DNA from 4 places in the Streptomyces marispadix genome. Region 2 is predicted to be linked to each of the others. Evidence: riboswitches for the same ligand, from Rfam matches in the RefSeq annotation. Region 2 holds a riboswitch; each other region holds the start of a gene.
What was found. Region 2 has a riboswitch for cobalamin ahead of MMA15_RS06450 (SCO2321 family membrane protein). Riboswitches for the same ligand answer to the same signal wherever they lie in the genome.
Positions count from the first base shown of each region.

Region 1 (5,749 bases), 3.1 Mb from region 2:
CTTGGCGAGGTCGGCGATGTCGGAGTGGAGGTCGACCTCCTCGACGGTCCAGGTGTTCTTGATGGCGTCGCGGTAGCGGTCGTAGAAGCCGGGATAGCGCATCGGCCGCAGGGTCAGCTCGAAGCCGGGGTCGAGCAGATTCCCCGCGCGGCCGCCGTCGGTGTTCTTGGCGCTGGTCGTCACTGGCATGCCTCGCAGGACTCGGGGTTCTCCAGGGAGCAGGTGGCGGCGTCGGCGCCATGCGGGGGCGGCACGGACGCGTGCGGGGGCTCGGCGTCCGCCGAAGCAGCGGCAGCCCCCGCCGTCGCCGTTGCCGCCGCTGCGCCCGCGGCCCGTGCGATGCGCGTCGCCGGCCGCGAACGCAGGTAGTACGTCGTCTTGATGCCGCTCTTCCATGCGTAGGCGTACATCGAGCTGAGCTTGCCGATCGTCGGCGCCGCCATGAACAGGTTCAGCGACTGGCTCTGGTCGAGATACGGGGTACGGGCCGCGGCCATGTCGATCAGCGAGCGCTGAGGCAACTCCCATGCCGTACGGAAGAGTTCACGCACCTCCGCGGGGACCCGGCGGAGGTCCTGCACCGATCCGTCCGCCTCCCGCAGCTCCTCGCGAGTGCGTTCGTCCCACAGCCCGAGCCGCTTCAGCTCCGCTACGAGATAGGTGTTCACCTGGAGGAACTCGCCGCTGAGCGTCTCCCGCTTGAAGAGGTTCGAGACCTGCGGCTCGATGCACTCGCAGACGCCCGCGATGGCCGCGATCGTCGCCGTCGGCGCGACCGCCAGCAGCAGCGAATTGCGCATCCCCGTACGGCTGATGCGCTCCCGAAGGGCCGACCAGCGCTCCGGCCAGGCCGGTCGCGCCCGCGGATAGTGGTCGGGGTGCAGCACGCCGCGTGCGGTACGGGTCTCCTCCCAGGCAGGCAGCGGCCCGTGCCGCTCGGCGAGGTCCGCGCTGGCCCCGTACGCCGCGAGCATGATCCGTTCGGAGATACGGGTGGAGAGCCGCCGTGCCTCCTCCGAGTCGAAGGGCAGCCTCAGCCGGAAGAAGACGTCCTGGAGGCCCATCACCCCCAGACCGACCGGGCGCCAGCGGGAGTTGGAGCGCTCTGCCTGCTCTGTGGGATAGAAGTTGATGTCGACGACACGGTCCAGGAACGTCACCGCCGTACGCACCGTGGCGTCCAGGCGCTCCCAGTCCATAGCGCCCGACTCGCCGAGATGCGCCGCGAGATTGACCGAACCCAGATTGCAGACGGCGGTCTCGCCGTCGTCGGTGACCTCCAGGATCTCCGTGCACAGATTCGAGGAGTGCACGGTGCGGCCCGGCTTCGCCGTCTGATTCGCCGTGCGGTTGGCGGTGTCCTTGAAGGTCATCCAGCCGTTGCCCGTCTGGGCGAGGGTGCGCATCATGCGCGCGTACAGGCGGCGGGCGGGCACCCGGCGCACCGCACGGCCGTCCGCCTCCGCCCTGCGGTAGGCGTCGTCGAACTCCCCGCCCCAGAGGTCCGCCAGCTCCGGCACGTCGACGGGCGAGAAGAGCGACCAGTCGGCGTCCGCCTCCACGCGGCGCATGAACTCGTCCGGAATCCAGTGCGCGAGATTGAGGTTGTGGGTGCGCCGGGCCTCCTCGCCGGTGTTGTCGCGCAGTTCCAGGAACTCCTCCACGTCCGCGTGCCAGGTCTCCAGATAGACGCAGGCGGCGCCCTTGCGACGGCCGCCCTGGTTCACGGCGGCCACCGAGGAGTCCAGAGTGCGAAGGAACGGCACGATGCCGCCCGAGTGCCCGTTCGTGCCCCGGATCAGCGAACCGCGGGCACGGATACGGGAGTAGGACAGGCCGATGCCGCCCGCGTGCTTCGACAGCCGCGCCACCTGCTTGTAGCGGTCGTAGATCGAGTCCAGCTCGTCCTTCGGCGAGTCCAGCAGATAGCAGGACGACATCTGGGCGTGCCGCGTACCGGAGTTGAAGAGCGTGGGGGAGGAGGGGAGATAGGCCAGCGAACTCGTCAGCCCGTACAACTCCGCGACCTCGTCCGCCGCCTGTGCGGAGTCGCCGTCGGCGAGCCCGCAGGCGACGCGCAGCAGGAAGTGCTGCGGCGTCTCGATCACCCGGCGCGTCGTGGGATGGCGCAGCAGATACCGCGAATGCACCGTCCGCAGCCCGAAGTAGCCGAAGCGGTCGTCCGCTCCCGATTCGACCGCCTCCTCCACGAGGGCGTCGAGGCGGGCCGCGTGGGTCCGTACGAACGCGGCCGTACGGTCCGCGATCAGGCCCTCGCGGTGCCCCGTGGCGATGGAGGACGAGAAGGACGACGCGCCCTGGCCGCGGGCCTCTTCGCGGATGGCGAGCGTGAGCAGCCGGGCCGCCAGCCGCGAGTAGGCGGGCTCCTCGCCGATCAGCCCGGCGGCCTCCTCCGCGGCGAGCGACCTCGACTCGGCCTCGTCTGCGTCCTGTCGGCGTCCGCGCAGCACAGCTCCGGCGACCCGCCGGGGATCGGTGCCGGGAAGATCGGCGGCCAGCTCGGTCAGGGTGTGCAGCAGCGCGCCGTCCTCGGCGGGCTGCCCGGATACGTGAGGCGGCGCGGCGGAGCCGGGTGGCGATGCGGGTGCGATGGTCACGGGATGTGCTCTCCCTCGCTCGGGTCAGGTCACCGGTCACCGGGGGAGCGCACAGGCGGGCGCGCGGGCATGCCGCATCGCTCAGCGGCATGCCTTGCGGCGTCCACCGGCCCAACCCTCGGGACCCGGACGTCTGTCGACACGGCCGGCAGGCACTCGGACTCGCGACGAGGCGGCGGTGCCGCCCGTCATGGCGGGGCCATGGAGGGCAGCGAAGCACCACATCGCACACCGTTGCGGGACAGTTCCGGATTCACACCGGATTCCCCTGCGCGGCAGCGAGCACGAGCATACATCTAGTAGTGGAGAGCGCCAGTCGCCCCCACATATTGTGTCGACCGGTTCTGCTCTTTGGACTGGTTCGCAACTCGGTCCGCGGGCCGCCTGGTTGGCGACCGCGCGCTTCACCCGCGGTCGGCCCCGGCTCACAGTTCGAGCGCGTACGCCCGCAGCGCCATGCTCGGAAGCGGTTCCCAGTCCCTCTCCGGTATGCGTACGAAGCCCAGCCGCGCGTACAGCCTGTGCGCCGACGTCATCCGCTCGTGGCTGCACAGCAGCAGCCGTCTCAGGCCCCGTTCACGCGCCCGCTCGACGCATGCCCGCACCAGGGCCTCGCCCGCCCCGCGACCGCGCCCCTCGGCCCGTACCGCGAGCATCCTGAACTCGCCCTCGCCCGGGCCCGCGATGTCCGCGTACTCCCCGCCGTCGCCGACGAAGGCCACCGCGCCGAGCACTCGCTCCGACGCGGCCTCCGCGGCGACCAGCACCTCCGTGTGCAGTGCACGGCGCCGGGCCGCCCGCAGTGTGTCCAGATACGGGTCGTCCTCGCCGAAGTCCAGCAGCCCGTCCCGTAGATACGCCTCCGCGGTCAGCTCGCCGACCTCGTCCAGCTCCTCGTCGCGAGCCGGTCTGATCGTGATGTCCATGGAACGAGCATGCCTCGCCCCACTGACAATCGGGTGTCAGTGGGGCGAGGCATGCGATCGTGCGCAGTCCGGACTGTGCGGAGGGAGGGCTCCCGCTCTCTCAGTGCGCGCCGGTCGGCGCGGGCAACTCCTCCTGTACGCCCGGGTCTCCGACGTCCGCCGTGTAGTCCGAGGGACGCGTCTCGTCGACTCCGTCCGGTGCCTTCACGGCCCTCAGTACGAAGGTGAGCACCACCGTGACCACCGCGTTGAGCACGAACGCGGTCAGGCCGATGTACCCGATCTCCCCGATGCCGGGGATCACGTCGTTGCTGCCGCCGAAGTGCTTCTGCACCGGCGAGGAGACGCCGTACGCCGTGACCGTTCCGTAGACCATGCCGACGGCCCAGCCGGCCAGCAGCGCCCACCGGTGGAACCAGCGGGTGAAGAGCCCGCCCACGAGCGACGGGAACGTCTGGAGGATCCAGATGCCGCCCAGGAGCTGGAAGTTGATCGCGACCGTCTTGTCCATCCCGAGGACGAAGATCAGGGCGCCGACCTTCACCAGCAGCGACGTGATCTTGGAGACCTTGGTCTCCTGCTCGGGGGTCGCATCGGGGCGGAGGAAGTCCTTGTAGATGTTCCTGGTGAAGAGGTTCGCGGCCGCGATCGACATGATGGCCGCCGGTACGAGCGCGCCGATGCCGATGGCGGCGAAGGCGACGCCCGCGAACCAGCTCGGGAACATGTTCTCGAAGAGCTGCGGGATCGCGAGCTGCCCGTTCTTCACCTTGATGCCCGCCGCGATGGCCATGAAGCCCAGCAGTGCGAGCATGCCCAGCATCAGCGAGTACAGCGGCAGGATCGTGGTGTTCCGACGGATCACGTTGCGGCTGCCGCTGGAGAGCGTCGCCGTGATCGAGTGCGGATACATGAAGAGCGCCAGCGCGGAGCCGAAGGCGAGCGTCGCGTACGCCCACTGGTTGGGCGAGCTGGTGACGACCTCGCCCTTCGGCTTGCCCGTGGCCGGGTTGGTCTGCGACAGGGCGTCGCCGGCCTTGGCGAACACGTCGTCGAAACCGCCCAGTTTGAACGGGATGTAGATGATCGCCACCGCGATGACGATGTAGATCAGCGTGTCCTTGACGAAGGCGATCAGCGCCGGCGCCCGCAGCCCGGAGGAGTAGGTGTACGCCGCCAGCACCGCGAAGGCGATCAGCAGCGGCAGGTCCTTGATGAACCAGTGCGTCGACTCGCCGCCGCCGATGCCCATGACGTCCAGCACCGACTGGATGCCGACGAGTTGCAGCGCGATGTACGGCATCGTCGCGAGGATGCCCGTCACGGCGACCGCCAGCGCCAGCGACTTGGAGCCGAACCGGCCGCGCACGAAGTCCGACGTCGTCACGTACCCGTGCCGGTGCGAGACCGACCACAGCCGCGGCAGGAACGTGAAGATCAGCGGGTAGACGAGGATCGTGTACGGGACGGCGAAGAAGCCCGCGGCGCCCGCCGCGTAGATCGCCGCCGGAACCGCCACGAAGGTGTACGCCGTGTACAGGTCGCCGCCGAGCAGGAACCAGGTGACCCAGGTGCCGAAGCTCCGTCCGCCCAGGCCCCATTCGTCGAGGCTGTCGGCGTTCTCGGCCTTGCGCCAGCGTGCCGCGAGAAAGCCCATCGCCGTGACGAGCACGAAGAAGAAGACGAAGACGGCCAGCGCCACTCCGTTGACCCCGCTCATCGGGCACCGTCCTCTCCGCCGTCGGCGTCGCTTCCGTCTGCCGCGTCCGCCGCTTCGGTTCCGTCGGCCGCGCTTGCCGCGCCGGCCCCTCCGGTTCCGGCCGCGGCTCGCCGCCTCGCCTCGTCACGCTGGACGAGCTTGTACGCGACCACCGTCATCACGGCCGAGACCAGCACCCACAGCATCTGGTACCAGTAGAAGAACGGCAGCCCGCCGAGCGTGGGTTCGGTACGCGAGTACGAGCTGACCCACATCAGCGCGACGAACGGCAGGAAGAGGCACACTCCGACGGCCACCCGCAGCGGCGTGACCACGGGCGAGTGCGACGGCGACTGCGTCGCGGTCTCAGGTGTTTCGGGTGGCGCTGGCATGCCTCAACTCCGTCCGTCGGGTAACTCCTGTCGAGACGCGCAGGAAATCTAAACGAGCGCTTCGCACTCCGTCACTACCTGCACGGATAACGGAACGGCACCTTTTGTGCGGGA
Region 1 covers NZ_JAKWJU010000002.1:4,594,830-4,600,578, forward strand. The annotation lists gene MMA15_RS19345 (ribonucleotide-diphosphate reductase subunit beta) at 1-189, opposite strand, end outside; gene MMA15_RS19350 (ribonucleoside-diphosphate reductase subunit alpha) at 180-2,618, opposite strand; cobalamin riboswitch at 2,750-2,923, opposite strand; gene MMA15_RS19355 (GNAT family N-acetyltransferase) at 3,044-3,544, opposite strand; gene mctP (monocarboxylate uptake permease MctP) at 3,645-5,264, opposite strand; gene MMA15_RS19365 (DUF3311 domain-containing protein) at 5,261-5,635, opposite strand.
Region 1: linked by a shared signal. The riboswitch ahead of MMA15_RS19350 (ribonucleoside-diphosphate reductase subunit alpha) and the one ahead of MMA15_RS06450 (SCO2321 family membrane protein) in region 2 are both predicted to bind cobalamin.

Region 2 (5,749 bases):
CGGCCACCGGGCCCGAACCGCCGCCGGAACTCCCGCCGGAATCGGCGTCGTCGCCGTCACTCGCGCCCTCGCCCGCGTCTTTTCCCTTCTCCTGCACCTGCTCGCCGCACCCGCGTCTGGGGTAGCCGTCGATGGCGCACAGCAGCGCCGCGGAGTCATAGCGCAGCGGCTCGGCGACGGACGCCAGCGCATCGGCCGCCGTCGCGTCCTCGGCGACCGTCGCGCATTCCGTACGCGGCCGGGGAGGACGCTCGCCGGGCGGTGCGTGAGCGGAGGTGCCGAAGTCGATGCGCAGCGCGATCCGTTTGCGGCCGGGCTTGGCGTCCGTACCGTCGCAGACGTGGTCGAACGCCGTGCTGCCGCGAGGCTTCGCCGCGTCCTTCGAGTCCTCGCTGAGCGCGAAGCGGAACCCCAGGACGTCGCCGTCGCCGGGACGCAGCGCGGACGGTCCCTGAGTGGCGTACGACCACTCGCCGGACTCGCCGCGCTGCTCCCAGAACGACCAGTAGCGGTAGCCGCCGGAGGCCGACTCCCGTGCGGGTCCCGCGAGTTGGACGGCGTTCGCGGGCGCCTCCACGGCGAGGGGCAGCAGCGTCAGCCCGATCACGGCAGCGGCGCGCCCTGCCGTATGCGCGCTCATCGCTCCCGCTTTCTGCGTGCGCTGATCAGGAAGCCGACGCCCGCGCCCGCGGCGAGCCCGGCGCCCAGCAGCGACCAGCGGAGCACGCCGCTGCCGTCGTCCTCCTTTGTCATGCCGCCGGTCGCCTGCTCACCGTCCGGCATGCGGGCGGGCTTCGGACCGGTGGCGACCAGCCTGTCGAGCAGCTTCGTGCCCTTCAGCGTCGCCGCGTCGCCGCCCGTGGCGTGTACGGCGAGCATCACGCCCGCGATGGCGGCAGGGTCGCTTTGTGCCTTGTCCCATGAACCGAGCCTCGCCGCCAGCCAGTCGAGGGACTTCCGCGCTTCGGCGCGATGGCCCGCCGCGGCCAGCGCGATGACGGCGTCGGCCGTGTTGGCGTAGTCGGGGGCGCCCTTGGCGCCGGGCGTGGCGGCGAGCAGGTGGCCGCCGTGGCCGTCGAGCACGGACGCGAGATAGGCCGCGCCCGCCTGGGCGGCCTCGCCGCCGTCGCCCCGTTCGGAAGCCTCTTCCCCGTCGGCTCCCTTGTCGCAACTCAGCGGCTTCAGCGGCCGGTCGGGTCCCGCCTCGGCCCGCAGCCCCGAACCCGCCCCCGCCAGGACGGCCGCGGCGGTGGCGTCGTCGTTGGCGGCCAGCTCGCCGTCCTTGCCCGGCTGATAGGCGAACGCCCCGCGCGAGGATTTCTTCGCGTCACAGCCGAGCTGTAGCGAAGTGAGCGCGTCATAGGGCGACTTGCCGTCCCTGGCCGCCTTCTCCGGCTTCTTTCCGGCGGCGGCGTACGCACCCACCACGACCGACACCGAGTTGGCGTCGCTGGGGCCGCCCGGGTTGTAGCCCCAGCCGCCGTCCTTGTTCTGCACCGCATCGAGCCAGGCGAGCGCCTTGCGTACGGCCTTCTCCTGCCCGCCGGTGGCGGCGAGCGCCTGCACGGCGGCGCCCGTGGCGTTGGTGTCGCCGGGGGTCTTCTTCGCATCGCACGGCTTGCCCGTATCGGCGCGATACGCCGTGAACGAGCCGTCGTCGCACTGCTGTCGGGCCAGCCAGTCCACGGCCTTACGGGCAGGTTCCGCTCCGGCGGCGTCGAGAGCGAGCAGGGCCAGCGACTGTCTCCACACCCCGTCGTACTTGGGGTCGCCCTTTCCGTACAGCGCGCCGGGCGGCTCCTTCGCGGGCTTCGCGTGGTCGTACACCGGGTGCCCGTGCGCCGCCGCGCCGGATATGTGCCTCGCAGACGTGTACGCAGGAGGGGCCGTGTACGTCGGCGGGGCAGCGGCGGAGGCGGTGGGCGCGGTGAGGGCGCAGAGCGCGGTGGCCGACGCCACGGCTTCGATGCTCCGGCGCAGGAACATATGAGTGCCTTTCGGTGAGCGGTCCGCAGCACCGCACGGCCGCCCCGCCCGGCTCGCGTCCCGCTCGCGCGGCACACGTCCCTCGGCGGCACACCCGGCTCGGCTCCGTAGACCTCGACGGTGGGAGCCGCCTTCCGCCGTGCGGCGTCGGACGGCTCCGCGAGCCTTGCCTCCGACCGGGTGCTCCGGCTCACGAGCCGTACACGGGGCGGCAGTTCACCCCGTACGGGTGTCGTTCACGGTTGCGGGTCAGCGCCGGACTTCCACCGGCTTCCCTCGATCGAAGGCGATGTACGCCCTTCACCTTAGCTGGCGTCCTTCGAGCCCCTCGGGGAACGGGCGCTCGAAGGCCGGGCGCCGGAGCCCTCGTTGATCACGGGCCGTCCGACACCGGCCTCGTGAACGGCCGTCGGAGTCACGGCGCATACGGCACAGCTCGGCACGGCACGACACGGCTGGCATGACACGGAGCACGGAGTGACGTCGCTCCGGGGCCCGGCAATCGTTCAACGATCGCCTCCACCCGCGTCGTTCGACTCGTCCGTCGCGTCGGGCTCGCCCCGCTCGAACGCGTGTCAGCCGCATGGCGGCAGTTCGCTCGCCGCGCTCCGGGTACGCCTCGATCACCTGGCGTCGTGAGTCCTCCAGATAGAAGCCGAGCATCCGCTCCGCCGCCTCCGCGTCGCCGTCCTCCAGCATCGTGAGGATCTCGCGGTTGCGGGCGAGATACGGCTCGTAGAAGCGGCGCGGATCGTCCATCACATGGAAGGCCAGCCGGAGTTCGGCGAGCACGCCGCGCATCAGGTCGTCCGTGCGCTCGCTTCCCGCGAGGCCCGCGAGTGCCTGGTGGAAGTGGATGTTGGCGGTGCCGCACTCGGTCCACTCGCCGCGCTCGGCGGCACGCTCGCCCGCCGCCACTGCGTCCGCGACCGGCTCCACCGGGAACGGCGGCTCGTCGAGCCCGCGCAGGGCGGCACATTCGACGAGGACCCTCACGCGGTAGATGTCCGCGATGTCCGCTGCCGTGAGGACCCTTACGAACGCGCCCTTGTTGAGGCGGTGCACCAGCAGCCGCTCGTGGGTCAGCAGCCGGAACGCCTCGCGGAGCGTGTTGCGGGAGACGCCCAGGGCGTTGCCGATGCGCTCCTCCGACAGGCGGACGCCGGGCAGGAAGAAGCCCTGTGCGATACGTTCGCGCAAGATGCCGGCGACTCGCTCGGCCGTGCTGGTGCGGCCCAACAGGGCGCGGTCTGCGGCGAGTTCGGACAGTTCCAGGCCGGGGTCGGCGCCGGTGGCGGTGTCGGCGGTCATGGTGATCTTTCCTCGGGCGGGTGGTGCGCCCCAGTGAAGCCGACAATGCCGCACAGGACAACAACCCCCTTGCCGTATTGTTCAACAATCCCCTAGGTTGGTCGCGATGATCGACCTCAACGCGGACCTGGGCGAGGGCTTCGGCCGTTGGCGGCTCACCGACGACGAAGCCCTGCTGACCTCCGTCACCAGTGCGAACGTCGCCTGCGGCTTCCACGCGGGCGATCCCGTCACCATGCGCCGCGTCTGCGAGCGTGCGGCGGCCGAGGGCGTGCGGATCGGGGCCCAGGTCTCCTACCGGGACCTGGCCGGATTCGGGCGCCGCAGCATGGACGTGCCCGCAGCGGAGCTGGCCGCCGAGGTCGCCTATCAGATCGGCGCCCTGGAGATCTTCGCCCGCGCCGCCGGTGCGGGCGTCGCATATGTGAAGCCGCACGGCGCGCTCTACAACCGCTGTGTCCGCGATTCCGTACAGGCCGCCGCGGTCGTGGAGGGCGTACGAACTGCCGGTGCGCCCCTGCCGGTTCTCGGGCTGCCCGGGTCCGAACTGCACGCCGCGGCCACCGCCGCCGGACTGCCCGTGATCGACGAGGCGTTCGCGGACCGCGGCTACCGGCCCGACGGCACGCTCGTGCCCCGCAGCGAGCCGGGCGCCGTGCTCACCGACCCCGGCCAGGTCCTCGCCCGCTCCGTCGCCATCGCCGCGGGCAAGGACATCACCGCCGTCGACGGCACGCCGCTGCGGCTGGCCGCCCGCTCGCTGTGCGTACACGGAGACACCCCCGACGCGGCCTCGCTGGCCCGGCGGATACGTGACGAACTGGCCGGCGCCGGAATCACGGTGCGGGCCTTCGTATGAGCGGCGAGGCGCCCGTGGGACGCGAAGCGGCGGGCCGTGGCGCGGCGGGAGCCGGGGCCGTGGAGGTGCCGGAGCCGCGCCAGGCGTATGCACCGGGGCGCGGGACGGGCTCCGGCGCCCAATCCCGTGCGCACGGCTGCGGCCCCGAGCAGCCTTCTTCGGTGCCGGAGAGCCCCGTCGTCCTCCCCGTGGGGCGGCACGCGCTGCTGATCGAACTGCCCGGTGCCGAGGCGGCCGAGGCGTTCCACGCAGAGGTGCTCCGTCGCCGCGCCGCCGGGACGCTGCCCGGGGTCACCGAGATCGTGCCGGGGGCCCGCACGGTATTGCTGGACGGGCTGTCCGAGCCGCGGCGGCTGGCGGCGGAGGTGACGGGCTGGGAGATACCGCCCCCGCAGCGCGGCAGCGAGGCGGCCGTTGAGATCCCCGTCCGCTACGACGGGCCGGACCTCGCGGATGTGGCGGGTATGTGGGGGGTCACACCCGAGGAGGTCGGAAGGGTGCACGCCGCGACGCCCTTCCGTGTGGCGTTCTGCGGCTTCGCCCCGGGCTTCGGCTATCTCACGGGACTCCCCGAGCGGTACCACGTGCCACGCCGCTCCGATCCCCGTACGAGGGTCCCGGCGGGATCGGTGGCGCTCGCCGGTCCGTACACCGGGGTCTATCCGCGATCGTCGCCCGGCGGCTGGCAGTTGATCGGCACCGCCGTGGACACGGTGCTGTGGGACGCCGGGCGGGAGCCTGCCGCGCTGTTCTCGCCGGGCACACGCGTCCGGTTCGTACCCCAGGACGGCGGTAGGGAATGAACGCCGCTCCGCACGGCTCGGCCCGGGACGACGAGCGAGACGACCACCAGGACGACGACCGGGCCGACCACCGGGACGACGATCGGGCCGACCGCCGGGCCGACGCCCCGGGCCCCTCCCGGGACGGGGACCTGACCGGTGCCGGTTCCCGTGCCGCCGCCTGGATCGAAGTCGTACGGGCGGGAGCGCTCACGACCGTCCAGGATCTGGGGCGGCCGGGCCACGCACACCTCGGAGTGCCACGCTCCGGCGCGCTGGACGAGCCCGCACACCGGCTCGCCAACCGGCTGCTCGGCAACCCGGCGGACGCCGCGACGCTGGAGACCACCGTCGACGGCTGCGCGGTGCGCGTCACCACCGGGGGTGCCACGGCGCGGACCCGTGCCCGGACCGGAACGACGGAGGGGGCGGCGGCAGGAACGACGGAGGGCACCGCGGCCCGGAGCGGTACCGAGCCCAAGACCGGGGCCCTCGCCGGGGCAGTCACCGAGGCCGTGGTGACGGGTGCCCCCTGTGCCGTCACCGTGGACGGACGGCCCGCGCCCTGGGGCGTCCCCTTCCGCGTGCCGGACGGCGCGGTCGTGGAGGCCGGTCCCGCACAACGCGGCCTGCGCAGCTACGTCGGCTTCTCCGGAGGCGTGCACGCCGAGCCGGTGCTGGGCAGCCGCGCCACCGACCTGCTCTCCGGGCTCGGACCCCAACCGCTGCGCGACGGCGCCCGGTTGGCCCTCGGCGGCGGTTCCGGCGGCGCCGACGGCGGGCGGGTACGCGCGGGTGCCGCGCCCGACGC
Region 2 covers NZ_JAKWJU010000002.1:1,495,395-1,501,143, reverse strand. The annotation lists gene MMA15_RS06455 (SCO2322 family protein) at 1-640, opposite strand, end outside; gene MMA15_RS06450 (SCO2321 family membrane protein) at 637-1,986, opposite strand; cobalamin riboswitch at 2,144-2,286, opposite strand; partial or broken gene MMA15_RS06445 (GntR family transcriptional regulator) at 2,590-3,297, opposite strand; gene MMA15_RS06440 (LamB/YcsF family protein) at 3,404-4,156, shown strand; gene MMA15_RS06435 (5-oxoprolinase subunit B family protein) at 4,318-4,959, shown strand; gene MMA15_RS06430 (5-oxoprolinase subunit C family protein) at 5,124-5,749, shown strand, end outside.

Region 3 (5,749 bases), 620 kb from region 2:
CATGCGCACAGCAGTTCGTCCGGGTCGGCCGCCGGGGTCGTCGTCGGCTCCGGCTCCGGCTTCCGCTGATCCAACCGTTCCACCTGTCCTGTCCACCAGTTCCGTAGTTGCGGTCCTGTACTTCCGCTCCCGTAGTTCCGCTTGTGTAGTTCCCTACAGCCCGCGGCTGGTTCCGGGCATCCCGCGGCTTCGGACGTCACGCCCGTTCAGGCCGGGCCTCCGGCTCGCCCGCGAGATTCCGTTCGCATCGGCGGAAGATGCCCCGTGCACCTTCGCGAGCTGCGGCGCAGGACCGTCCGAGAGGGCGGAGATGCAGGTGCGACGGGTGTGTGACACCGCTCACAACAGGCGTCCGGGAGCGACACTCACAGGCCCGCCGCAGTTCATCTGCCGTTCACCCACCGTCCCTACGTTCATCTGGACATCAAACTTCGAGCGGATTGTGCCTGGGTGAATGGAACACATCACGCTTCTCATCGGGATCGTGATCGTCACGGCCTTGGTGTTCGACTTTACGAACGGCTTCCACGACACGGCCAACGCCATGGCCACCACCATCTCCACCGGGGCACTCAAGCCCAAGACAGCGGTGGCGATGTCGGCGGTCCTCAACCTCGTCGGGGCTTTCCTCTCCATCGAGGTCGCAAAGACCATCTCCTCCGGAATCATCGACGAAAGCTCCGGCATCCGGCCTGAAGTGATCTTCGCAGGGCTGGTCGGAGCGATCATCTGGAACCTGCTGACCTGGCTCGCCGGGCTCCCCTCCAGCTCCTCGCACGCGCTGATGGGCGGCCTGCTCGGTGCGACCGTGGCGTCCGCCGGAATCGGTGCCGTCAACGGCGGCACCGTCGTGATGAAGGTGCTCATCCCCGCCGTCGCCGCACCGCTGGTCGCGGGTCTCGCCGCGCTCTTCGCTACGCGGCTGACCTACCGGGCGGCGGGCAAGGCCGACGAGCAGCAGACCGCCAAGGGCTACCGGACGGGGCAGATCACCTCCGCCGCGCTGGTCTCCCTGGCACACGGCACGAACGACGCACAGAAGACCATGGGCGTCATCACTCTCGCCCTGATCACCGGCGGTGTGATCGCCCCGCAGGCGGACCCGCCGACCTGGGTGATCGTCTCGGCCGGACTGGCCATCGCCCTCGGCACGTACCTGGGCGGCTGGCGGATCATCCGCACCATGGGCAACGGCATCACCGACATCAAGCCCCCGCAGGGATTCGCCGCGCAGACCTCCGCCGCGGTGACCATCCTCGCCTCCTCCCACATCGGCTTCTCGCTGTCCACGACTCACGTCTGCTCCGGCGCGGTCATGGGCTCCGGGCTGGGCCGTAAGGGCGGAATCGTGCGCTGGTCGACCGCGGCCCGCATGGTGGCGGGCTGGGGGCTGACGCTCCCGGCGGCGGGGATCGTCGCCGCGGGCGCGGCTCTGCTGGCACAGCAGGGCGACTGGGGCGTCAGCACCGTCGCAGTGCTCGCGGTGGCGGTCGGCGCGGGCATCTGGCTGCTCTCGCGCCGTCAGCCCGTCGACCACACCAACGTCAACGACGCGACGCTGCCCGGGTCTTCGGAGCCGGAGCCCGCCGGAGTCGTCACCGCCGCGCTCCGTACGGTCGCACCGCCGCCCGCTGCGGCAGCGGTGCACGCCAAGGCGGCTTCGGCTGCCGAGGCCGGGGACGGAAATACGCAGGGCGCCCCCGAGGGGGTCCCGGAGGGCGTACCCGCGGCGGCGCAGCACGCCGACGCATAGCCGAAACGCAATCCGACACCGGAACGACAGGGAAACGCTATGGACATCGACTGGGCAGCGCTGGGACAGGTATTCGGCGTCAGCCTCGTGGCCTCGGTCGCCCTGGTGGGCGTGTTCACGCTCGGCATCGTGGGCTCCTCCACGGGCAGGGCGGAGGGCTCGCAGACCGGCGGCGGTACGACCGTGCTCGCGCGGACCGGCGCATACACGTGCTTCGCGCTGTGCGCGGCGGCCGTGGCCTACGGGATCTACATCATCACCGCTCCCTGAACCGGGTGGCGCCGGCGGGCGCTTGAGGTCGTCCGCCGGTGTTCCCGCGAGGGATTCTGAAGGGGTACGGAGGGGCGCTCCGTGCCCCTTCGCCATGTTCCGGCGCGGCCTGCCGTGTGTCTGCTCACACTCTCCCGTCGCAGGTCAGCGGCGAGTTGACGGCCCTGTCGGTACGTGGTGGACTGCCGATTGCCCAACGGCGGCAGGAGAGGAAGCCGGTGCGAATCCGGCGCGGTCCCGCCACTGTCACCGGGGAGCGCACCCCCAACCGAAGGTCACGGCCCGTTAGTTCGAGGGCTGGAAGGCCGGGGGTCGCAGCGATCCGGGAGCCAGGAGACTCTCGTCGCCGGCACGTCGAACCAGGGCGAGGACCCTGAGTGAGGACTCCGTCATGCGTGGCTTGCCAGCCTCTCCCACACCTGTGTCCGCGCGCCTTCACTTCGGGGCGCGGGTGACCGGCGGTCCCCAAGTCCCTTACGGCGTACACCGATCGACGGACTGCCAGGCCCCTGTGCGGCGGATTCCGGTCCGCCGGGTGCCCCTCCGCCTGGCTCCGCACCCCGCCGGGCGGCGGCACGCCTCCGCCCGCGTACTCCTTCGAGGCACCACGACGGCTCGCTGACGATGCGGGCCGATCGAGCCTACGTATGCGCCGCTGCCCTCGGTCACCTCGGTGATCTGCTCTTCGGCGATCCCCGGCGCGGGCATCCGGTGGCCGTCTTCGGCAAGGCCGCCGGGGCCGCCGAGCGCGTCATGTGGCGGGACGGCAGGGCGGCGGGCGCCGCTCATACGGTGCTGTGCGCCGGTGGCGCGGTCGCCGCCGTGACGGCGCTCGGGCGCACGGTCCGCGCCGTGGCAGGTGCGGGCGGCGCCACGCTCTTCGACGCCGCGGTGACCTGGACCGTGCTGGGCGGCACCGGCCTGCGGGAGGAGGCCCTGGCGGTGGCCTCGGCGCTGGAGGCGGACGATCTGGCGGGCGCACGGCGGCTGTTGCCGCATCTGTGCGGACGCGACCCGCAGTCGCTGGACGCGGACGCCGTCGCACGCGCCGTCGTCGAGTCGGTCGCGGAGAACACCTCGGACGCCGTCGTCGGCGCGCTGGTGTGGGGCGCCCTCGCGGGTGCTCCCGGGATGGCCGCCTTCCGCGCGGTCAACACGCTCGACGCGATGTTTGGTCATCGCTCGCCGCGTTTTCTGCGCTTCGGATGGGCAGCCGCCCGGCTGGACGACGTAGCGGGGTGGCCCGGTGCGCGTCTGACGGCGGTGCTCGCCGCGCTGGCGGGGCCCTCTCCTCGGGGGGCGCTGCGGGCGTGGCGCGGGGACGCCGGTGACCATCCCAGCCCCAACGCGGGTCCCGTGGAGGCCGCGTTCGCGGGCGCGCTGGGAGTGCGGCTGGGCGGCACCCTCAGCTACGGGGGACGCGTCGAGCGCAGGCCGGTGCTCAACCCGGGCGGGCGCGCGGTGCATACGCGGGACATCGCCGAGGCGGTGCGGCTTTCGCGGCGTGTGGGCGTACTGGCGCTGGTGATCACCTCGGCGGCCGGGGCGCTGCGGCTGCGGCGATTCCGGCCTCGGGCGGAGCGAGCGGCGGGGGAAGGGGGACGGGCGTGAGTGAGGCCGTAGAGCGCGGAGGCGGGGAGCCGGGCGGCCGGCCCGGCAACGGTCGGCCCGGCAACGGTCGGCTCAGCGGAGGAGGACTCGGCGGCGGGCTGCTCGTCGCGGGCACCACGTCCGACGCGGGCAAGAGCGTGGTGACGGCGGGCATCTGCCGCTGGCTGTCACGCAAGGGCATGAAGGTCGCGCCGTTCAAGGCGCAGAACATGTCGCTCAACTCGTATGTGACGAGGGAGGGCGCGGAGATCGGCAGGGCGCAGGCCATGCAGGCCGCCGCCGCCCGCACCGAGCCGACGGCGCTGATGAACCCGGTGCTGCTCAAGCCCGGCGGGGACCGCAGCAGCCAAGTGGTGCTGCTGGGCAGGCCCGTCGGGGAGATGACCGCGCAGGGCTACCACTCCGGCAGGCAGGAGCGTCTGCTGGACACGGTCGCCGACTGCCTCGCGGAGCTGCGGCGCAGCCATGACGCGGTGATCTGCGAGGGCGCCGGCAGCCCCGCGGAGATCAATCTGCGGCGTACCGACATCGTCAACATGGGCCTGGCCAGGGCCGCAGGACTGCCCGTGGTGGTGGTGGGCGACATCGACCGGGGCGGGGTCTTCGCGTCCTTCTTCGGTACGACGGCGCTGCTGGCGGAGCGCGATCAGGCTCTGCTGGCGGGCTATGTGGTCAACAAGTTCCGCGGTGACGTGGCGCTGCTGGAGCCGGGTCTGGAGATGCTGCACGGCCTGACGGGGCGGCCGGTGCTGGGAGTTCTGCCCTTCCGGCGCGGTCTCGGCATCGACGCGGAGGACGGGCTGGCGGTGTCACTGGGCGGCGCGGTCGGCGAGCCCCGGGAAGCGGCTCCGCTCGGAAGTGACGTGCTGCGCATAGCCGTTGTGGCGCTGCCGCTGATGTCGAACTTCACCGACGTGGACGCGCTGGCCGCCGAGCCGGGTGTCGTGGTCCGCTTCACCGCCCGTCCCGAGGAGCTTGCCGACGCGGATCTGGTGGTGCTGCCCGGCACGCGCGGCACCGTGAAGGCGCTGGCCTGGCTGCGGGAGCGCGGCCTCGCGGAGGCGGTGGTGCGGCGCGCGGCCGAGGGTCGTCCCGTGCTGGGCATCTGCGGGGGATTCCAGATGCTGGGCGAGCGGATCGAGGACGACGTCGAGTCGCGGGCCGGGACCGTCGAGGGTCTCGGTCTGCTGCCGCTGAGGGTGCGCTTCGCGCAGGAGAAGACGCTCGCCCGGCCCTCGGGCCGTGCGCTCGGCGAGCATGCCGAGGGCTACGAGATCCATCACGGCGTCGCCGAAGTCACGGGCGGCGAGGCGCTGTTCGCCGACGCCGGCGGCAATCCCCTGGACGGCTGCCGCATCGGTTCCGTACGGGGCACGCACTGGCACGGAGCGCTGGAGAGCGACGGCTTCCGCAGGGCGTTTCTGCGCGCGGTGGCCGACGAGGCGGGGCGCACGGGATTCGTACCGGCCTCGGACACCGGTTTCGCGGCGCTGCGCGAGGAGCAACTGGATCGCCTGGGCGATCTCATCGAAGAACACGCCGACACCGACGCGCTGTTGCGGCTGATCGAGTCGGGCCCGCCTGCGGGCCTGCCGTTCGTCGGGCCGGGCGCGCCGGAGGCACGACACGCGGGAGCGTCCTCATGAGCACTGTTCTGCTGCTGTCCACGTCCGATACGGATCTGCTCGCGGCCCGCGCCTCTGGCGCCGCGTACCGGATCGCCAATCCCACGAGGGTGGATGCGGCGGAGGACCTGCCGGGGCTGCTGGAGGGCGCGGACATCGCGGTCGTACGGCTGCTCGGCGGCAAGCGTGCCTGGGAGGACGGGCTGGCGGCGCTGAAGGCGTCGTCGGTGCCGACGGTGCTGCTGGGCGGGGAGGCCGTGCCGGACGCCGAGCTGATGGCGGAGTCGAGTGTGCCCTCGGGCGTGGTCGCCGAGGCGCTGAGATATCTCGTGGAGGGCGGGCCGGAGAATCTCCGGCAGCTCGCAGGTTTCCTGTCCGACACGGTGCTGATGAGCGGGGAAGGCTTCGAACCGCCCGCCGCCATGCCGGAGTTCGGGGTGCACGGCGCCCGCGAGCAGCGGCCGGGGCGGCCGACGGTGGGCGTGCTCTT
Region 3 covers NZ_JAKWJU010000002.1:879,913-885,661, forward strand. The annotation lists gene MMA15_RS03880 (class II aldolase/adducin family protein) at 1-14, opposite strand, end outside; gene MMA15_RS03885 (inorganic phosphate transporter) at 455-1,753, shown strand; gene MMA15_RS03890 (hypothetical protein) at 1,793-2,023, shown strand; cobalamin riboswitch at 2,232-2,363, shown strand; gene MMA15_RS03895 (cobalamin biosynthesis protein) at 2,648-3,634, shown strand; gene MMA15_RS03900 (cobyric acid synthase) at 3,733-5,280, shown strand; gene cobN (cobaltochelatase subunit CobN) at 5,277-5,749, shown strand, end outside.
Region 3: linked by a shared signal. The riboswitch ahead of MMA15_RS03895 (cobalamin biosynthesis protein) and the one ahead of MMA15_RS06450 (SCO2321 family membrane protein) in region 2 are both predicted to bind cobalamin.

Region 4 (5,749 bases), 220 kb from region 2:
GGGTGTCCTTGGTTATGAAGCGGGTGATACGGCAAGTGGCGCCCAGTGCAAGGAGGAACACCGCGATGTTCATGAAAGTCAATCGTAAGGCGACGCGGCGTCCGGGAACAGCGGCTGGTGGCAGAACAATTCGCCGAGAGAGGTGGAGAAGGCGATGCGGGCTCACATGAAACGCACATGCGCAAAGCAGTGCTCTGCTGCGACAACTCCGGTCGTCATCGTTCAATTCAGTTCGTGACCGTCCTGCTGCCGCCTACCGCTGAACGTGCTCCGCTGCGTCGGCACCCTCTGTGCGGCCCGCGTGCCGATCCTCTGCGCCGTTGCCGCGGGCCGCGCCCGGAGCCTTCGGACACCGGCGCGGCCTGTGGCAACTTCCCCGCCCGTACGGGCGCTCAGCCGGCCGAGCCGGAAACCCCCTTCGCGACTTCGAACTCCAGTGAGCGGATGCGGTTGTCGAAGCTGGACGGGACGAGGTCCGGCAGCCCGGCCGCCCGCATGCCGACGGAGTCGGTGAGCAGCAGCCGGAAGAGCGCCTTGAGTTCCTGGCGTGCGAGGTGCGCGCCGAGGCAGTAGTGCGGTCCTCCGCCGCCGTAGCCGAGGTGGGGGTTGGGATCGCGGGTGATGTCGAAGGCGTCCGGGTCGGTGAAGACGGCCTCGTCGCGGTTGGCGGAGGCGTAGTAGAGCGCGACGGTCTCGCCCTCGCGCAGCGTACGGCCGCCCATGACGTGGTCCGAGCGGAGCGTACGGCGGAACTGGATGATCGGCGTCGAGTACCGCACGATCTCCTCGACGGCGGTGTCGGCGTACTTTTCGAAGTCGCTCTCCCACAGCTCCCGTTGATCGGGGTGCTCGGCGAGCAGCGCGAGGCCGTGGGAGATCGCGTTACGGGTGGTCTCCACGCCCGCGACCATCAACAGCGTGAAGAACGCCCCCAGTTGACGGTTGCCGAGGCACTGCCCGTCGATGTCGGCGGTGACGAGCGCCGAGATCAGGTCGTCGGTGGGGCGGCGGCGCCGCTCGCGGGCGAGCATTGCGATCATGACGTGCATACGGGCCAGCGCACGGAGCCCCTTGCCGGGGACGCGGAACTTCGCGCCCGCGCCGCGCCGTACGCCGATGTTCTCGGATGCGTCGTTGAGCTGGGCGAGGATGCGCGGCCGGTGGCGGCGTGGGATGCCCATCATGTTGCACACGACCTCGCACGGCACGAGGGAGGCCACGGCGGTCACGAAGTCACGCGACGGCTGCCGTACCGCGTCCGCGACCACGTCGGCCACGACCTTCTCGATGTCCTGCTCGGCGCCCGCCAGCAACCGGGGGCTGAACGCCCGGGAGATGATCTTCCGCAGCCGGGCGTGATCACGGCCGTCGAGGTTGACCATGGAATCGCCGAAGAGGGCCTTGACCCATGGCGCGGGATGCGGCGTGGTCACTCCGGGCGCACTTCCGAACACCGCCGGGTTACGGCTGGCCTCCAGCACGTGTGCGTGTCTGACGAGGGCGTAGAAGCCCGGCTGCCGGTGCCTGCGCACGACGTGCGGCGGCTGCGCGAAATAGGCGGGCGCCTCCTGTTCGCGCAGCGCCGCGAAGATCCGGTGGCGCCGGTCGTGGGGGAGTTGCCAGAAGCCGGGGTCGGCGAGGTTCGCTTCGGGCTCGGACGCGGACGCCGTTCCGGGTGCTGTCTCCGGTGCCGCCTCCGGCCCTGCTGCGTCCGTCCCCCCGGAACTCCCCTCGGCCGCCGCTGCTGACGCGGACGTGGGCTCCGACGCGGTGCGGGATGCCATGGTCATCATCTCCAGTCGCTTGTGGCACTGTTCGACCCCGGACCGCGCAAGGGCCTGCGCGGCGGGGCGAGTCTCCGGCAGCAGCTTGGGACCGGCGGCCCGCGACACCCCGTGCGCCACACCGCCACGACCCGGACGGCCCTCCTGATGCGGCGCCGCCCGCACGCCACGGGCCCGTAAACCGGGGCAGCGCATGAAGTACGCCTCACCGCCGCCCGTTGTACGCCCCGCTCGCCCGCTCGTAGGCTGGAAGAGCAGTCGGTTCGCCCTGTCCGCCAGGCAGGGCGTCGCAAGAGGGAATCCGGTGAGAGTCCGGAACTGCCCCGCAGCGGTGAGTGGGAACGAACGCCGTCATACGCACTGGGCCCCCGATGGGCACGGGAAGCGACGGCCAGTAGGAGCCCGTCCGTGGATCACGGACGCGGCAGGCCCACGAGTCCGAAGACCTGCCACTGCCCGCCGGGTACTTCCCCGCGGCTCCTCCCCGGTCGCTGGCACCGGAAGGCGCCTCAAGGGAGAGCCCAGGGCCGCGAGGCCCGAGGGAGACGTCCCCGGCGGACCGGATTCGGTGGCCTCGAGGGCGGGCCGGCGGTACAGGCGAGCGGCACGCGGCGCGCGTGGTCGCCGCCGCGGCGCCTTTCCTCCTCGTCAGTACCTCGCTCCGTACCCCACGGTCACCGGCGAGACTCGCGAAGGAGAGTTGAGTGACAGCGAAGACCGCAGCCGCGGCGTCGAACGCTTCGAAGACCCCACGGCCCACGGCTCCCACCGTCCACGGCTACCCACGCCAAGGACCGGGACGTGAGCTGAAGAAGGCCGTCGAGGGCTACTGGAAGGGCCGCGTCACCGCCGGTGCCCTGCGGGAGACCGCGGCACGCCTGCGCCGGGAGAACTGGCGGCAGCTCAGGGAGACCGGGGTGCACGAGGTGCCCACCGGGGACTTCTCCCTCTACGACCATGTGCTCGACACCACCGTCATGGTGGGCGCTGTGCCCGAGCGGCACCGTGCCGCCGTCGAACAGGACCCGCTCGACGGCTACTTCGCCATGGCACGCGGTACACAGGACGTCGCACCGCTGGAGATGACCAAGTGGTTCGACACCAACTACCACTACCTCGTACCGGAGTTGGGCCCCGGCACCCGCTTCGCCGCCGACTCGGCGAAGCAGACCGGCGAGCTGTCCGAGGCGATCGCACAGGGCCACGAGGCACGGCCCGTGCTCGTCGGGCCCGTCACCTATCTGCTGCTGGCCAAGCCCGCGCCCGGCGTGCCCGAGGACTTCGAACCGCTGACTCTGCTGGAGCGTCTGCTGCCCGTCTACGCCGAGGTGCTCGCCGACCTCCGTGCGGCGGGCGCCGGATGGGTGCAGCTCGACGAGCCCGCGCTGGCCCAGGACCGCACCCCGGACGAGCTGTCCGCGGCGGCTCGCGCCTACCGGGAGCTGGGCGAACTCACCGACAGGCCGAGGCTGTTGGCGGCCTCATACTTCGACCGGCTCGGCGACGCGCTGCCCGTACTGGCGAAGGCGCCCATCGAGGGCCTGGCGCTGGACTTCACGGGCAGGGCCGCCGCCAACCTGGAGGACCTGGCGCGTGCGGGCGGCCTGCCCGGCAAGCGGCTGGTCGCCGGTGTCGTGGACGGCCGCAACATCTGGATCAACGATCTGAAGAAGTCCCTCGCCACGCTGGCTTCGCTGCTCGGCTTCGCCGGCCGCGTCGACGTCGCCCCGTCCTGCTCGCTGCTGCACGTGCCGCTGAACGCCGCGGTCGAGCGCGACATCGACCCGCAGATCGCACGCTGGCTGGCCTTCGCACGGCAGAAGACGGAGGAGACCGTCGCCCTGGCGAAGGGAATGAGCGAAGGCACCGACGTCATCGCGGGCCTGCTGCACGCCAACTCGGCGGCACTGGCGTCCCGTTCGTCGGCTGCGCTCACCCGCGACCCGGCGGTGCGCGCCCGCAGCGAGGCAGTCACCGGCGACGACTCCCGCCGCGCCCAGCCCTATCCGGAGCGTGCCGCCGCGCAGCGTGCCCGGCTGGGCCTGCCGCCGCTGCCCACGACCACCATCGGCTCCTTCCCGCAGACCGGTGAACTACGGTCAGCACGCGCGGACTTGAGGGCGGGACGCCTCGATGCCGACGGCTACGGCAAGCGGATCGCCGCCGAGATCCGCGACGTGGTGGCCTTCCAGGATCAGGCCGGGCTGGACGTGCTCGTGCACGGCGAGCCCGAACGCAACGACATGGTGCAGTACTTCGCCGAGCGGCTCAGCGGATACATCGCGACCCGGCACGGCTGGGTGCAGTCCTACGGCACCCGCTATGTACGGCCGCCGATCCTCGCGGGCGACGTCTCACGTCCCGCACCGATGACGGTGGAGTGGACGCGTTACGCGCAGTCGCTGACGGACCGCCCCGTCAAGGGCATGCTCACCGGCCCGGTCACCATGCTCGCGTGGTCGTTCGTACGGGACGACCAGCCGCGTGCCGAGACCGCGCGCCAGGTGGCCCTCGCACTGCGCGACGAGGTCGCCGACCTGGAGGACGCGGGCACCGCCGTGATCCAGGTCGACGAGCCCGCGCTGCGGGAGACGCTGCCGCTGCGCGCCGAGGGCAGGACGGAGTACCTGGCGTGGGCGACGGAGGCGTTCCGGCTGGCCACGGGCGTGGTGCGTGCGGACACCCAGATCCATACGCACATGTGCTACGCGGAGTTCGGCGACATCGTCTCCGCCATCGCGGACCTCGACGCCGATGTGATCAGCCTGGAGGCCGCACGCTCCCACATGCAGGTCGCGGACGAACTGGCCGCCGCCGGCTATCCGAACGAGGTCGGCCCCGGCGTGTACGACATCCACTCGCCGCGGGTGCCGGACGTCCACGAGATCGAGTCTCTGCTGCGCAAGGCCCTCGGTGCCGTCCCCTCGGAGCGGCTGTGGGTCAACCCGGACTGCGGTCTGAAGACCCGCGGCTGGCCCGAGGTCCGGGAGGCGCTGGAGCACATGACGAGGGCCGCGCGGACGGTGAGGCGAGAGCTTCGGGAGGGCGTACGCACGGAGACCCAGGACCGGGGCTGAGCGGCTGAGGGCCTGAGGGGCTGACGGTCTGGGCCTTCCCGGTCCCGGCCCCGAAGACGCCGCTGCCGGGCACCTGTCGCGGTGCCCGGCAGCGGCGGCGTACATGGCGGGGCCGTGCGGTGGTGCTCCGTAGCGGACGCGCCTGCGCGGCTCACGCCGCCATACGGCCCGAACGCCCGTCCGGTCCCGTTCAGTTCGCGGCAGTGGCCGCCGGCGGCGGCGCAGTCCCCCTCTCACCGTCGGCCAACGGGCCGGCCCCCAGGGCGCGTTCGGCCAGATGACCGAACGCGAGCCCGAAGGCCGACCACAGCACGAGCTGCACGGCGAGCGCCGAGACCCGGAACCGCCACAGCAGCAACGCCGGGAAGTGCTCCGGCAGTTCGCTCAGCGACGGAAGGAACGCATAGGCCAGCCCGACGGCGAAGGCGAAGCCGAGCACGGCCGTCACCGTCGCGTACCAGTTGCCCAGGCGCGGAGCCAGGCGCTTGCCGAGGATGGTCGCCGCGACCGCGAGCAGCACGCTCAGCAGCACCATCAGGAAGTACAGAGCCGTGCGCTTGTCGAGGCTCGCCGGGTCGCCCACCGAGGGCGGGTTCGCCGGGTACTTCAGGAACGGCACCAGATACACGCACACGAACGCGGCCCCCGACAGCAGCAACGCCGTGGCACGCGGCCCGAACCGGCCCACGCGCCCCAGCGCGAAGCTGAACGCCAGCGACGCGATGCCGCCCAGGGCCACGCCGTAGACCAGCACGGCCGTGGCGAGGCCCGCCGTGGACTGCATGCCGCGGCTGACGATCTCCTCGCCGTGCTCGTGGGAGTGCGCGTGCGCCTCCTCGTAGGCGATGGCGGCGTCCACATGCGGCTCACCCAGCAACGAGGCCGTCA
Region 4 covers NZ_JAKWJU010000002.1:1,273,803-1,279,551, reverse strand. The annotation lists gene MMA15_RS05540 (DUF1360 domain-containing protein) at 1-73, opposite strand, end outside; gene MMA15_RS05535 (cytochrome P450) at 393-1,784, opposite strand; cobalamin riboswitch at 2,026-2,252, shown strand; gene metE (5-methyltetrahydropteroyltriglutamate--homocysteine S-methyltransferase) at 2,489-4,861, shown strand; gene MMA15_RS05525 (CbtA family protein) at 5,052-5,749, opposite strand, start outside.
Region 4: linked by a shared signal. The riboswitch ahead of metE (5-methyltetrahydropteroyltriglutamate--homocysteine S-methyltransferase) and the one ahead of MMA15_RS06450 (SCO2321 family membrane protein) in region 2 are both predicted to bind cobalamin.